3 regions of the Actinacidiphila sp. bgisy145 genome follow, and region 1 is predicted to be linked to each of the others. Evidence: riboswitches for the same ligand, from Rfam matches in the RefSeq annotation. Region 1 holds a riboswitch; each other region holds the start of a gene.
The links. A riboswitch is a leader RNA that binds a small molecule or an ion and turns the genes downstream of it on or off. The one in region 1 is predicted to bind cobalamin.

Region 1 (3,646 bases):
GCCGCCCGCGGCCAGCACCCCGCGTACGGCGGCCACGCGGGCGGCCAGCACGCCGCTGCCGTCTGCCAGCTCGGCCATCGACCGCCAGCCGGAGCCGCCGCCGGCCGCGTCGGCCGCCGCAGCGCTCTCGACCGCGAAGAACGGCCCCAGCTCCGCCAGGGCCGCTCTCGTCTCATCGCCGTGCACGGCGCCACCCTGCCGCGGCAGGGCGGGATGGCGCGCCGAGGCGCCCCCTCACGCCTCCACCGGGCCGACCCGGGGCGCCCGCGCGGCGCGGCCGGTCGGCGAGGCGCTCAGCACCCGCTCCGAAAGCGGCCCGAAGACCAGCGCGATCGCCGACCACAGCAGCAGCTGCGCGGCCACCGAGTACAAGCGGAACCGGAACAGCACGTCCGCAGGGAAGCCCGGGTAGACGATCCGCCCCGCCGGGTCGGTCAGCGGCTGAGGTGTCTCCGTGGCGTGGTTGCCGTACTGCTCGCGGTTGGCGGCCAGGTGTCCGAGCGCGGGCAGCAGGCCGATCACCACGCTGATGGCGACCACGAAGGCCGCACCGGCCAGCAGCGTGGCGTTCCACGTGCCGAACCGCCCCTGGAGCTTCCGCCCCAGCCACACCGCCAGCGCGAGCAGCGTGATCGAGCAGACCACCATGACCAGATAGAGCCCGGTGCGGGCCTTGATGGTGTCCTCGTGCCCGATCGCGGGCGGGTTCGCCGGGTACTTCACGAACGGCACCAGGTAGAAGCCGAGGAAGCCGCCGCCGGCCACCAGCAGCGCCAGCGTGCGCGGCCGGACGCCGCCGACCCGCCCCAGGCACACCGTGTAGACCACCGCGAAGAGGGCGCCCATGGCGGCACCGAAGAGGATCAGGCCCACGCCCATGCCGACATCGGCCTGGACGGTGCGGCTGAACAGGTCGGGGCCGTCCGGCGAGACCGGCAGGCCCGCGGCCTTGTCCAGGGCGTTCTGCGCCGCGTCCCGGCCGCTCTCGTAGCTGATCGCCCGGTTGATCTGCGGTTCGGCGAAGATCCGCGCGAAGACGAACGCGAGCAGCCCGCCGATCGCGCCGGCGAGCACGCCGCGCAGTACGAGTCGTTTCTCCATGTCGAGTTGTCCGCCTGCCTGTTGTCGTCAGTGGCAGGGGAAGCCGAGGAAGTGCCGCGCGTCGTGCACGAACTCGTGGATGTGCATGTCCCGGCCGAAGACGGACACCGCGCCCTGGTCGACGCCGATGAAGTAGTAGGCGGCCAGCGCCAGGAGCGCGCTGCCGACCAGCCAGAGCACCGCCTTGGAGACGGGCAGGACGACCGGCGTGGCCTCGGTCGACGAAGGGGTGGACACAGAACTCACGGGTGGGGCCTCCTTCGGGGATACAGCGTCCCTCGGTTCGAGTGGGGCGGCGTGACGGCGGAGTATCTGACTCCCGGACGCCCCCAGAGGCGACCGGTACACAGTGGCGCGACCGTGCCGGAGTTCCACCGGCTTCCTCACACCATCACGAACGACCAGCGTACGGGCGGGCGAACCGGCACGTCAACGCATGTCACCTGCTTCCCGCCACACCGCGCGGGGGCCGCCGCGCCGCCGGAGGCGGCATCAACTCCCCGACCAGCGCCGCCACTTGATCCACCTCGATGAGGAAGCCGTCATGCCCGTACGGCGAGTGGATCGTCCGCGTCCGGTCCGCGCCCGGGATGCCCGCCGCCAACTCCTCCTGCTGCGCGGTCGGGTAGAGCCGGTCGGAGTCGACCCCGGCCACCAGCGCGGGCGCCGTGACCCGCCGCAGCGCCGCCGCGGTGCCGCCCCGCCCGCGCCCCACGTCATGGGCGTTCATCGCCTCGGTGAGCACCACATAGCTGCCCGCGTCGAACCGGCGCACCAGCTTGTCCGCGTGGTGGTCGAGATACGACTCCACCGCGTACCGGCCGCCGTGCCAGGGCAGTTCACCGCGCTGCGGGTCCCGGCCGAAGCGCGCCCGCAGTTCCGGCTCACTGCGGTACGTCAGGTGCGCCAGCCGGCGGGCCTGGCCGAGACCGGCGTGCGGGCCGCCGCCCGGCCCGGCGCCGTGGTAGTCGCCGCCGCGCCAGGCCGGGTCGGCCCGGATCGCCCGCAACTGCACCGACGCCCAGCCGATCTGCTCGGCACTGGCCGCCGCCGGGCAGGCGAGCAGCAGCAGCGCGCCGACCCGCTCCGGGCGGCCGGCCGCCCACTCCAGCGCCCGCATGCCGCCCATCGACCCGCCGACCACCAGCGCCCACCGGTCGATGCCCAGCGCGTCCGCCAGGCCCGCCTCGGCCGCGACCTGGTCGCGCTGGGTCAGGAACGGGAAGGCGCCGCCCCACGGCCGCCCGTCCGGCCGGGCGGTGGCCGGGCCGGTGCTGCCCTGGCAGCCGCCCAGCACGTTGGGCGCCACCACGAAGAAGCGGTCGGTGTCCAGCGCCCGGCCCGGCCCGACCAGCGCGTCCCACCAGCCGGCCGTGGGATGGCCGGGCCCGGCAGGACCGGCGACGTGGCTGTCCCCGGTCAGCGCGTGCAGCACCAGGACCGCGTTCGACCCGTCGGGCGCGATGCGGCCCCACGTCTCGTACGCCAGCCGCACCTCCGGCAGTTCGCCGCCCGCCTCCAGCCGGAGCGGCCCCGGAGCGCGGTGCCAGCGCCGCCGCCCGGGCGGGTCCCCCGGCCGCCACGCCCCGGAGGCGGGCGGCGGGAGGACCCCGCCGGCGGGTTCCGGGGCGGCGCCGGCGGGCGATCCGGCGCCGGGGACCGGCGGCGTGCCGGGCACGGTCAGGACGCGCCCTTGGCCGCTCGGAACCCTGCTTCCAGGTCCGCCTTGAGGTCCGCGACGTTCTCGATGCCGACCGACAGCCGCACCAGGCCGGGCGTCGCACCGGTCTGCGCGAGCTGCGCCTCGTCGAGCTGGCTGTGCGTGGTGGAGGCCGGGTGGATGATCAGGCTGCGCACGTCGCCGATGTTCGCCAGGTGGCTGAAGAGCCGCACCGCGTCCACGAACCGCCGGCCGGCCTGTGCGCCGTCGCGCAGTTCGAAGGCGAGCACCGCGCCCGCACCGCGCGGCAGGTAGCGCTGCCCGGCCTCGTACCAGGGGCTGGAGGGCAGGCCCGGGTAGTGCACCGCCGCGACCTCGTCGCGGGCCTGGAGCCACTCCGCGAGCTCCTGCGCGTTCGAGGAGTGCCGCTCCAGCCGCAGGGACAGCGTCTCGACGCCCTGGAGCAGCAGGAACGCCGAGTGCGGCGACAGCGCCGGGCCGAGGTCGCGCAGCAGCTGCACCCGCAGCTTGACCGCATAGGCGCCGGGGCCGAGCGCCGGCCAGTACTGGAGGCCGTGGTAGCTCGGGTCGGGCGCGGAGAAGTCCGGGAAGCGGTCGGCGTGCGCCCCGAAGTCGAAGCTGCCGCCGTCCACGACCACACCGGCGATGGTGGTGCCGTGGCCGCCGAGGAACTTCGTCGCCGAGTGCACCACCACGTCCGCGCCGTGCCGCAGCGGCTGGAGCAGGAAGGGCGTCGGCACCGTGTTGTCCACGATCAGCGGCACCCCCTCGGCGTGCGCCGCGTCCGCCACGGCCTGGACGTCCAGCACGTTGCCGCGCGGGTTGCCCAGCGTCTCGGCGAAGAACGCCTTGGTGTTCGGCCGC
Region 2 (3,646 bases), on a different contig from region 1:
CAACAAGGCCGCCGCCGAGGCGCTCGCCGCGGAGATCACGGGCGCCGGGGGCCGGGCCGTCACCGTCGGCGGCGACGTCGCCGACGAGCACGCCATGGCCGCCGCCTTCGACACCGTGGAGGCCGCCTTCGGCGGGCTGGACGCCGTCGTGCACACCGCCGGCGTGATGCGGCTGAAGCCGATCGTCGACCTGGACCTCGCGGAGCTGGACGCGGTGCACCGCACCAACATCCGCGGCAGCTTCGTGGTCGACCAGCAGGCCGCCCGCCGACTGCGCGCGGGCGGGGCCATCGTGAACCTCTCGACCTCCGTCGTGGGGCTCCAGTTCCCCGGCTACGGGGCCTACACCGCCAGCAAGGGCGCCGTCGAGGCGCTGACCCTGATCCTCGCCCGCGAGCTGCGCGGCCGGGACATCACCGTCAACGCGATCGCCCCCGGGCCCACCGCCACACCCCTGTTCATGGCCGGCAAGGACCAGGAGACCGTCGACCGCCTCGCGGCCCAGCCCCCGCTGGAGCGCCTGGGCACCCCCGAGGACATCGCCGAGGTGGCCGCCTTCCTGGCCGGCCCCGCCGGCCACTGGGTCAACGGCCAGACCGTCCGCGCCAACGGCGGAATCATCTAGGAGGCAGGAACAGCCATGACACCAGCCACGACACACCGCACCGGTCCGAAGGTCATCGTCGTCACCGGCGCCTCCAGCGGCATCGGCAACCTCGCCGCCCGCTTCCTGGCCGGGGCCGGGCACACCGTCTACGCGGGCATGCGCGCCACCGCCGACCGCAACGCCCCCCGCGTGGCCGAACTCGCCGCGTACGCAGAGGCGGAGGGCGTGGACGTGCGCGGCATCGAGATGGACGTGCAGGACCAGGCGTCCGTCGACGCGGCGATCGAGCAGGTCACCGCCGAGCAGGGCCGGCTGGACGTGGTCGTCCACAACGCCGGCCACATGGCGCTGGGCCCGACCGAGGCGTTCACCCCCGAACAGCTCGCCGCGCTCTACGACGCCAACGTCCTGTCCACCCAGCGCGTCAACCGCGCCGCGCTGCCGCACCTGCGCCGCCAGGGCGAGGGGCTGCTGGTGTGGGTGGGGTCGTCCTCCACCCGCGGCGGCCACCCGCCGTTCCTCGCCCCGTACTTCGCGGCGAAGGCGGGCATGGACGCACTGGCCGAGAGCTACGCCGCCGAGCTGGTCCGGTTCGGCATCGACACCGTCATCGTGGTGCCGGGCGCCTACCCGTCGGGCACCAACCACTTCGCCCACGCGGCCCGGCCGGCCGACACCGTACGGGACACCGCGTACGACGAGGCGTACGGCGCGGTGCGCGACTCCATGGCGCAGGCGCTCACCGACCTCTTCCCCGCGGGGCGGACCGTGGACGAGGTCGCGGACGAGATCGTCCGGGTGGTCGGACTGCCGCAGGGCGAGCGGCCGTTCCGCACCCACATCGACCCCAGCCGCGACGGCAGCGAGGTCGTGTCCGCGGTCAGCGACCGCATCCGCGCGGAGTTCTACCACCGCATCGGCATCCAGGAGCTGCTTCCCGAGCACGCCTCCCTCTGAGCCGGCCGCACGCCCACCCGTCGGCGCGGGGCCGCAAAGCCGCAGGCAGGCCCGGTTGACGGGGTTTCTCCGGGCGTGGTGAACTGCCGGGAGCAATGCGGCGGCAGGAGAGGAAGTCGGTGCGAATCCGACGCGGTCCCGCCACTGTCACCGGGGAGTGCACTCCCGAAGCTGGAGGCCACGGCCGGCGCACGCCGGCGGGAAGGCCCGGGAGTGCGTTGATCCGGGAGCCAGGAGACTCTCACCGCCGGTCACGTCGAGCCAGGGCGCGGACCCTGAGTGAGGACTTCGCCATGCCCTGCACGCAGGCGGCAGCCGCCCTTGCGGCCGCCGGTACCCGGATATCCGCGGCATGAGCGGCCGCCACCGTGCCTACGCGTACGGCGCCGCACTCGGCTTCCTCGGCGACCTCCTGATCGGCGACCCGCGCCGCGGCCACCCGGTGGCCGGGTTCGGGCGGGCCGCCGGCGCCCTGGAGCAGCGGATGTGGCGCGACGACCGGGGCGCCGGCAGCGCGTACGCGGCGCTGTGCGTGGGCGGCGCGGTGGCCGCGGCCGCCGTCGCCGAGCGGGCGGCCCGGCGCCGCCCGCTGCTGGGCGCGGCGCTGGCCGCGGCGGCCACCTGGTCGGTGCTGGGCGGCACTTCGCTCGCCCGGGAGGCCCGCACGATCGGCGCGGCGCTTCAGGCCGGCGACCTGGCCGCCGCCCGGGACCGGCTGCCGCACCTGTGCGGGCGGGACCCGGCCGCGCTGGACGCCGACGCGCTGGCGCGGGCGGTGGTGGAGTCGGTCGCGGAGAACACCTCGGACGCGGTGGTCGGCGCCCTGGTGTGGGGCGGGCTCGCGGGGGTGCCCGGGCTGGTCGGCTTCCGTGCCGCCAACACGCTGGACGCGATGGTCGGCCACCGCTCCCCGCGGCACCTGCGCTTCGGGTGGGCGGCCGCCCGGCTGGACGACGCGGCCGGCTACCCCGGCGCGCGGCTGACCGCCCTGCTCGCCGCGCTGGCCGGGCCGTATCCGCGCAGCGCGCTGGCCACCGCGCGCCGGGACGGGCCGCGGCACCCCTCGCCCAACGCCGGGCCGGTCGAGGCCGCGTTCGCGGGGGCGCTGCGGGTGCGGCTGGGCGGCACCCTGGCGTACGGGGGGCGGGTCGAGCACCGGCCGGTGCTGGGCGCGGGGTTCCGGCCGCCGCGGCCGGCCGACATCGGGCGCGCGGTGCGGCTGTCCCGCCGGGTCGGCGCGCTCGCGCTGGGCGCGTCGGTGCTGCTGTCGGCGGCCCGCGGCCGGACCGGCACGAGGGGTGCGCGGTGAAGGGGCTGATGGTCGCCGGGACCGGTTCGGACACCGGCAAGAGCGTGGTGACCGCGGGGATCTGCCGGTGGCTGACCCGGCAGGGCCTGCGGGTGGCGCCGTTCAAGGGCCAGAACATGTCGCTCAACTCGTACGTGACCCGGGAGGGCGCCGAGATCGGCCGGGCGCAGGCGATGCAGGCGCAGGCGGCCGGGGTGGAGCCGTCGGCGCTGATGAACCCGGTGCTGCTCAAGCCGGGCGGCGAGCAGCGCAGCCAGGTGGTGGTGCTGGGCAGGCCGGTCGGCGAGCTGAGCGCGCGCGGCTACCACGGCGGCAAGCAGGCGGAGTTGCTCGGCACCGTGGTGGACTGCCTCCAGGAGCTGGGCCGTACGCACGACGCGGTGGTCTGCGAGGGCGCGGGCAGCCCCGCGGAGATCAACCTGCGCCGTACCGACATCGTCAACATGGCGGTGGCCAGGAGCGCGCGGCTGCCGGTGGTCGTGGTGGGCGACATCGACCGCGGCGGCGTCTTCGCGTCCTTCTACGGCACGACGGCGCTGCTCGCGAAGGAGGACCAGCGGCTCGTCGCGGGCTACCTGGTGAACAAGTTCCGCGGTGACGTCTCGCTGCTCCGGCCGGGCCTGGACATGCTGCACGGCCTCACCGGCCGCCCCACCCTCGGGGTGCTGCCCTTCGCGCACGGCCTGGGCATCGACGAGGAGGACGGGCTGCGGGTGTCGCTGCGCGGCGCGGTGCGCGAGTCCGCGGTCGAGGCGCCCCACGGCGAGGAGGTG
Region 3 (3,646 bases), on a different contig from region 1:
GCCCCACAGGTCGTGGAGCCGGCCGAGCTTGTCGACCACCTCGGCGGGGCTGCCGCAGATCGCCGAGCCGGGGCCCACCAGGTCGTCGAAGTCGAAGGCGAGCGGTCGGGCGCCGACCGGCAGCTTCGCGCCGCGGAAGTAGTTGGCGTAGTACTCCCGCCACTGCTCGCGGGCCTGCGCGGTGGTGTCGGCGACGAAGACGTGGCTGGCGGCGCCGGTGCGCGCCTGCTCGGCCGGGCGGCCGGCCTTGGCCCACAGCTCGCGGTAGAGCGCGAACATCGGGGCGTGGGTCTGCGGCGGGCGGGCGGTGGTGCCGAAGACCATCGGCAGCCCGGTCTCGACCGCCAGGTGCACCGAGTCCGGCTTGGAGCCGCCGCTGACCCACACCGGCGGCCGCGCCTGGTGCAGCCGCGGCTGCACCCGCACCGCGTCCAGCGGCGGGCGGAAGGCGCCCTGCCAGGTCACCTCGGGCTCGTCCTCGGACCACAGGCGCAGCAGGAGTTCGAGGTTCTCCCGCTTGCGGTCGGCCTTGCTCTCCGGCGGCTGGGCGAAGACGCTGTAGGGGTCGGGGAAGAAGGACGCGCCCGCGATGAGCTGGAGCCGCCCGCCGGAGAGCTGGTCGAGCGTCGCGTAGTCCTCGGCGACCAGCACCGGGTCGCGGTTGGCGACCAGCGTGGTGCCGGTGGCCAGGGTGATGGTGGAGGTGCGGGCGGCTATCGCCGCGAGCACCACCGGGGGCGCCGATATGACGTCGCGCTCCCCGAAGTGGTGCTCCCCCACGGTGAACCAGGAGAAGCCGAGCCGCTCGGCGAGCACCGCGCTGCGGACCACCTCGTCGAGGCGCTCGGCCTGGGAGACGCGGTGCCCGGTGAAGGGGTCGCTGAGTAGGGTGCCGAAAGTGATGGTCCCGATATCCATGTGCACGGTCCTCTGGCGGGTTGACGGAAAGCCCTCAAAGTAAAGTACAACGTGCATGGTAAATTGGGCAACGGACGACGACCCGTATCGGAGGCTTCCCCTGAGTACCCCACCGACGGCCCCCGCCCGCAAGGCGGCACCGGAGCGCCCCGGCCCCGCCCGTACCGGCGGACGGGCCGGCAAGCGCGACGCCATCACCCAGGGCGCCCGGACCGTCTTCGGCCGCGAGGGCTACAGCCGCACCAGCATCGAGGCGATCGCCGCCGAGGCCGGCGTGTCCACGCGCACCATCTACAACCACTTCGAGGGCAAGGACCAGCTCTTCTCCGACGTGGTCCACGACAGCGCCGGGCAGGTCGCGGACGCGTTCGTCGCCACCGTCGAGAAGCAGGTGACCGGCACCGACCCGCGCGCCGACCTGCTCGCGCTCGGCCGCGCCTTCGTCGGCCAGCGCACCCAGTTCCCCGAGCACTTCGCGATGATCCGGCAGATCAAGGCCGAGGTGCAGCACTTCCCCGCCGCCGTGATCGACGCCTGGCAGCAGGCCGGGCCGCAGCGCGTCCAGCGGGAGGTCGCCCGGCGGCTGGAGCAGCTCGCCGGCGCCGGGCTGCTGCGCATCCCCGAACCCGCCCGCGCCACCGTGCACTTCATCGCCCTGGTGACCTCGGAGATCACCATCCGCCCGCACGGCAGCCCGCCGCTGGGCGCGGCCGAGATCCGCGACTGCGTCACCCGCGCCGTCGACGCCTTCCTGCACGGCTACGGCACCGACCGCCCGTCCTGACCCCCGCTCCGCACTCCCCTCGCGCGGCCCTTCCCGTCAACTCCGGGCGGGGCCGCGGCCGTTGGCACCGGGCCCTACCCCCGCGGCGGTGCGGGCCCTCCGCGCCCTGTGATCCGGCCGGCCGGGCGGGGCGGCGCGTTTGGTAGCGTGCGCGTGCCGTGGTGCACGGGAAACCGGTCGGAAGCCGGTGCGGCCCTCGCCACTGTAGTCGCGGAGTTCCGCGGCCCTGCGCCGACCGTCCCCACGACGGTCGGGGCCACTGGGCGGACCGGCAACGGACGCCTGGGAAGGCCGGCCGTGGAGCGTCGACGCGAAAGCCAGGAGACCGGCCACGGCGCGACATCTTCCACGAGGGTTTGGAGTACACGTGCCGAGCAGCGCCCTGCGCCCGTTCCGCCATATCAGCCGTCTCATACGCCCCGGCGCCCGGGCCCGCACCCGCCCGCTACGGCTGCCGGCCGCCGCCGCGGCCCTGCTGGCCACCGGGTGCCTGGCCGCCTGCACGGGGGCGCCCGCCGCGAGCGGCCCGACGTCCTCCGCCGCCGCGCGCAGCAGCACCGCCCCGGTCAGCGTGCGCAGTTGCGGCGTGGCCACCACCGTCGCCGCGCCCCCGAAGCGGCTGGTCACCCTCAACGAGGGCGCCACCGAGGTCGCCCTCGCGCTGGGCCTCCAGTCGCGGATGGCCGGCACCGCCTACCTCGACGACACGATCCCCGCGAAGTGGAAGGCCGCCTACGACTCCGTGCCGGTGCTCAGCAAGGAGTACCCGTCCAAGGAGAAGCTCCTCGCCGCGCGCCCCGACTTCCTCTACGCCTCCTACACCAGCGCCTTCACCGGCAAGGTCGCCGGCACCCGCGCCGAGCTGGCCGCCGAGCACATCGGCTCCTATCTGTCGCCCTTCGGCTGCGCGGACGCGAAGCAGGTGCCCGCCGCGTCGTTCGAGGCGGTGTGGGGCGAACTCGCCGACATCGCCGCGGTCTTCGGGGTGCCGCAGCGGGCGGCCGCGATCGAGCGGCAGCAGAAGACGGCGCTGGCCGCACTGGCCGCCCAGGGCGCGGGCAAGGGCCTGGACGTGCTCTGGTACGACTCCGGCACCAAGTCCCCCTACGTCGGGGCCGGCCACGGCGGACCGCAGACCGTCCTGGACGCCGTCGGCGCGCACAACGTGTTCGGCACCCTGAAAGGCGGCTGGCAGAACGTGAGCTGGGAGCAGGTGGCCGCCGCCGACCCGGACGCCATCGTGCTCGCGGACGCGAGCTGGGACAGCGCCGCGGCCAAGATCTCCTATCTGGAGCACGACCCCGTGCTGAGCCGGCTCACCGCGGTGCGCCGGCGCGCGTTCGTCGTCGTGCCGTTCTCGGAGTCGACGCCCGGCGTGCTCCTGGCGGACGGCGCGGCCCGGGTCGCGGCCGGTCTGGCCGCGCTGCCCGCCGCGTCGTGACGGCCGCGGACCGTACGCGTACGCGTACGCCCGACCGCGCCCGCGACCGTACAGCGGCCCGCTCGGCTGCGGTGCTGGCCGCGGCCGCGGTGGCGCTGCTGGCGGTGTGCCTGCTCGGCCTCGCGATCGGGTCGGTGCACGAGCCGCCGCGGGTGGTGGCCGACGTCCTGCTGCGGCGGCTGGGCCTGGGCGACCACCATGTGACGCTGCTGGACGACCAGATCGTCTGGCAGCTGCGGCTGCCGCGGGTGGTGGGTGCGGCGGCCACCGGCGCCGGGCTCGCGGTGTGCGGCGCGGTGCTCCAGACGCTCACCGGCAACGACCTCGCCGACCCCTACCTGCTGGGCATCTCCGACGGCGCCGCCGTCGGCGCGGTCACCGTACTGGTGCTCGGCGTCGGCGCGTCCGGCGCGGCGGCCGCCGGTGCGCTGCCGGTCGCCGCGTTCGCGGGGGCGCTGCTCGCGGCGGCGCTCGTCATGGCGCTGGCCGGTGCGGGGTCCTGG

Region 2: linked by a shared signal. The riboswitch ahead of AC3ERT_RS23140 (cobalamin biosynthesis protein) and the one ahead of AC3ERT_RS30660 (CbtB domain-containing protein) in region 1 are both predicted to bind cobalamin.
Region 3: linked by a shared signal. The riboswitch ahead of AC3ERT_RS33500 (ABC transporter substrate-binding protein) and the one ahead of AC3ERT_RS30660 (CbtB domain-containing protein) in region 1 are both predicted to bind cobalamin.

Annotation. Positions count from the first base shown of each region.
Region 1 is NZ_JBYIRL010000044.1:42,151-45,796, forward strand. Features, by position in the region: gene AC3ERT_RS30650 ((2Fe-2S)-binding protein) at 1-186, opposite strand, end outside; gene AC3ERT_RS30655 (CbtA family protein) at 235-1,101, opposite strand; gene AC3ERT_RS30660 (CbtB domain-containing protein) at 1,129-1,347, opposite strand; cobalamin riboswitch at 1,387-1,542, opposite strand; gene metX (homoserine O-acetyltransferase MetX) at 1,541-2,779, opposite strand; gene AC3ERT_RS30670 (bifunctional o-acetylhomoserine/o-acetylserine sulfhydrylase) at 2,782-3,646, opposite strand, start outside.
Region 2 is NZ_JBYIRL010000026.1:49,396-53,041, forward strand. Features, by position in the region: gene AC3ERT_RS23130 (SDR family oxidoreductase) at 1-625, shown strand, start outside; gene AC3ERT_RS23135 (SDR family oxidoreductase) at 641-1,564, shown strand; cobalamin riboswitch at 1,674-1,805, shown strand; gene AC3ERT_RS23140 (cobalamin biosynthesis protein) at 1,917-2,873, shown strand; gene AC3ERT_RS23145 (cobyric acid synthase) at 2,882-3,646, shown strand, end outside.
Region 3 is NZ_JBYIRL010000056.1:38,839-42,484, reverse strand. Features, by position in the region: gene AC3ERT_RS33510 (LLM class flavin-dependent oxidoreductase) at 1-918, opposite strand, end outside; gene AC3ERT_RS33505 (TetR/AcrR family transcriptional regulator) at 974-1,702, shown strand; cobalamin riboswitch at 1,845-2,050, shown strand; gene AC3ERT_RS33500 (ABC transporter substrate-binding protein) at 2,070-3,143, shown strand; gene AC3ERT_RS33495 (FecCD family ABC transporter permease) at 3,140-3,646, shown strand, end outside.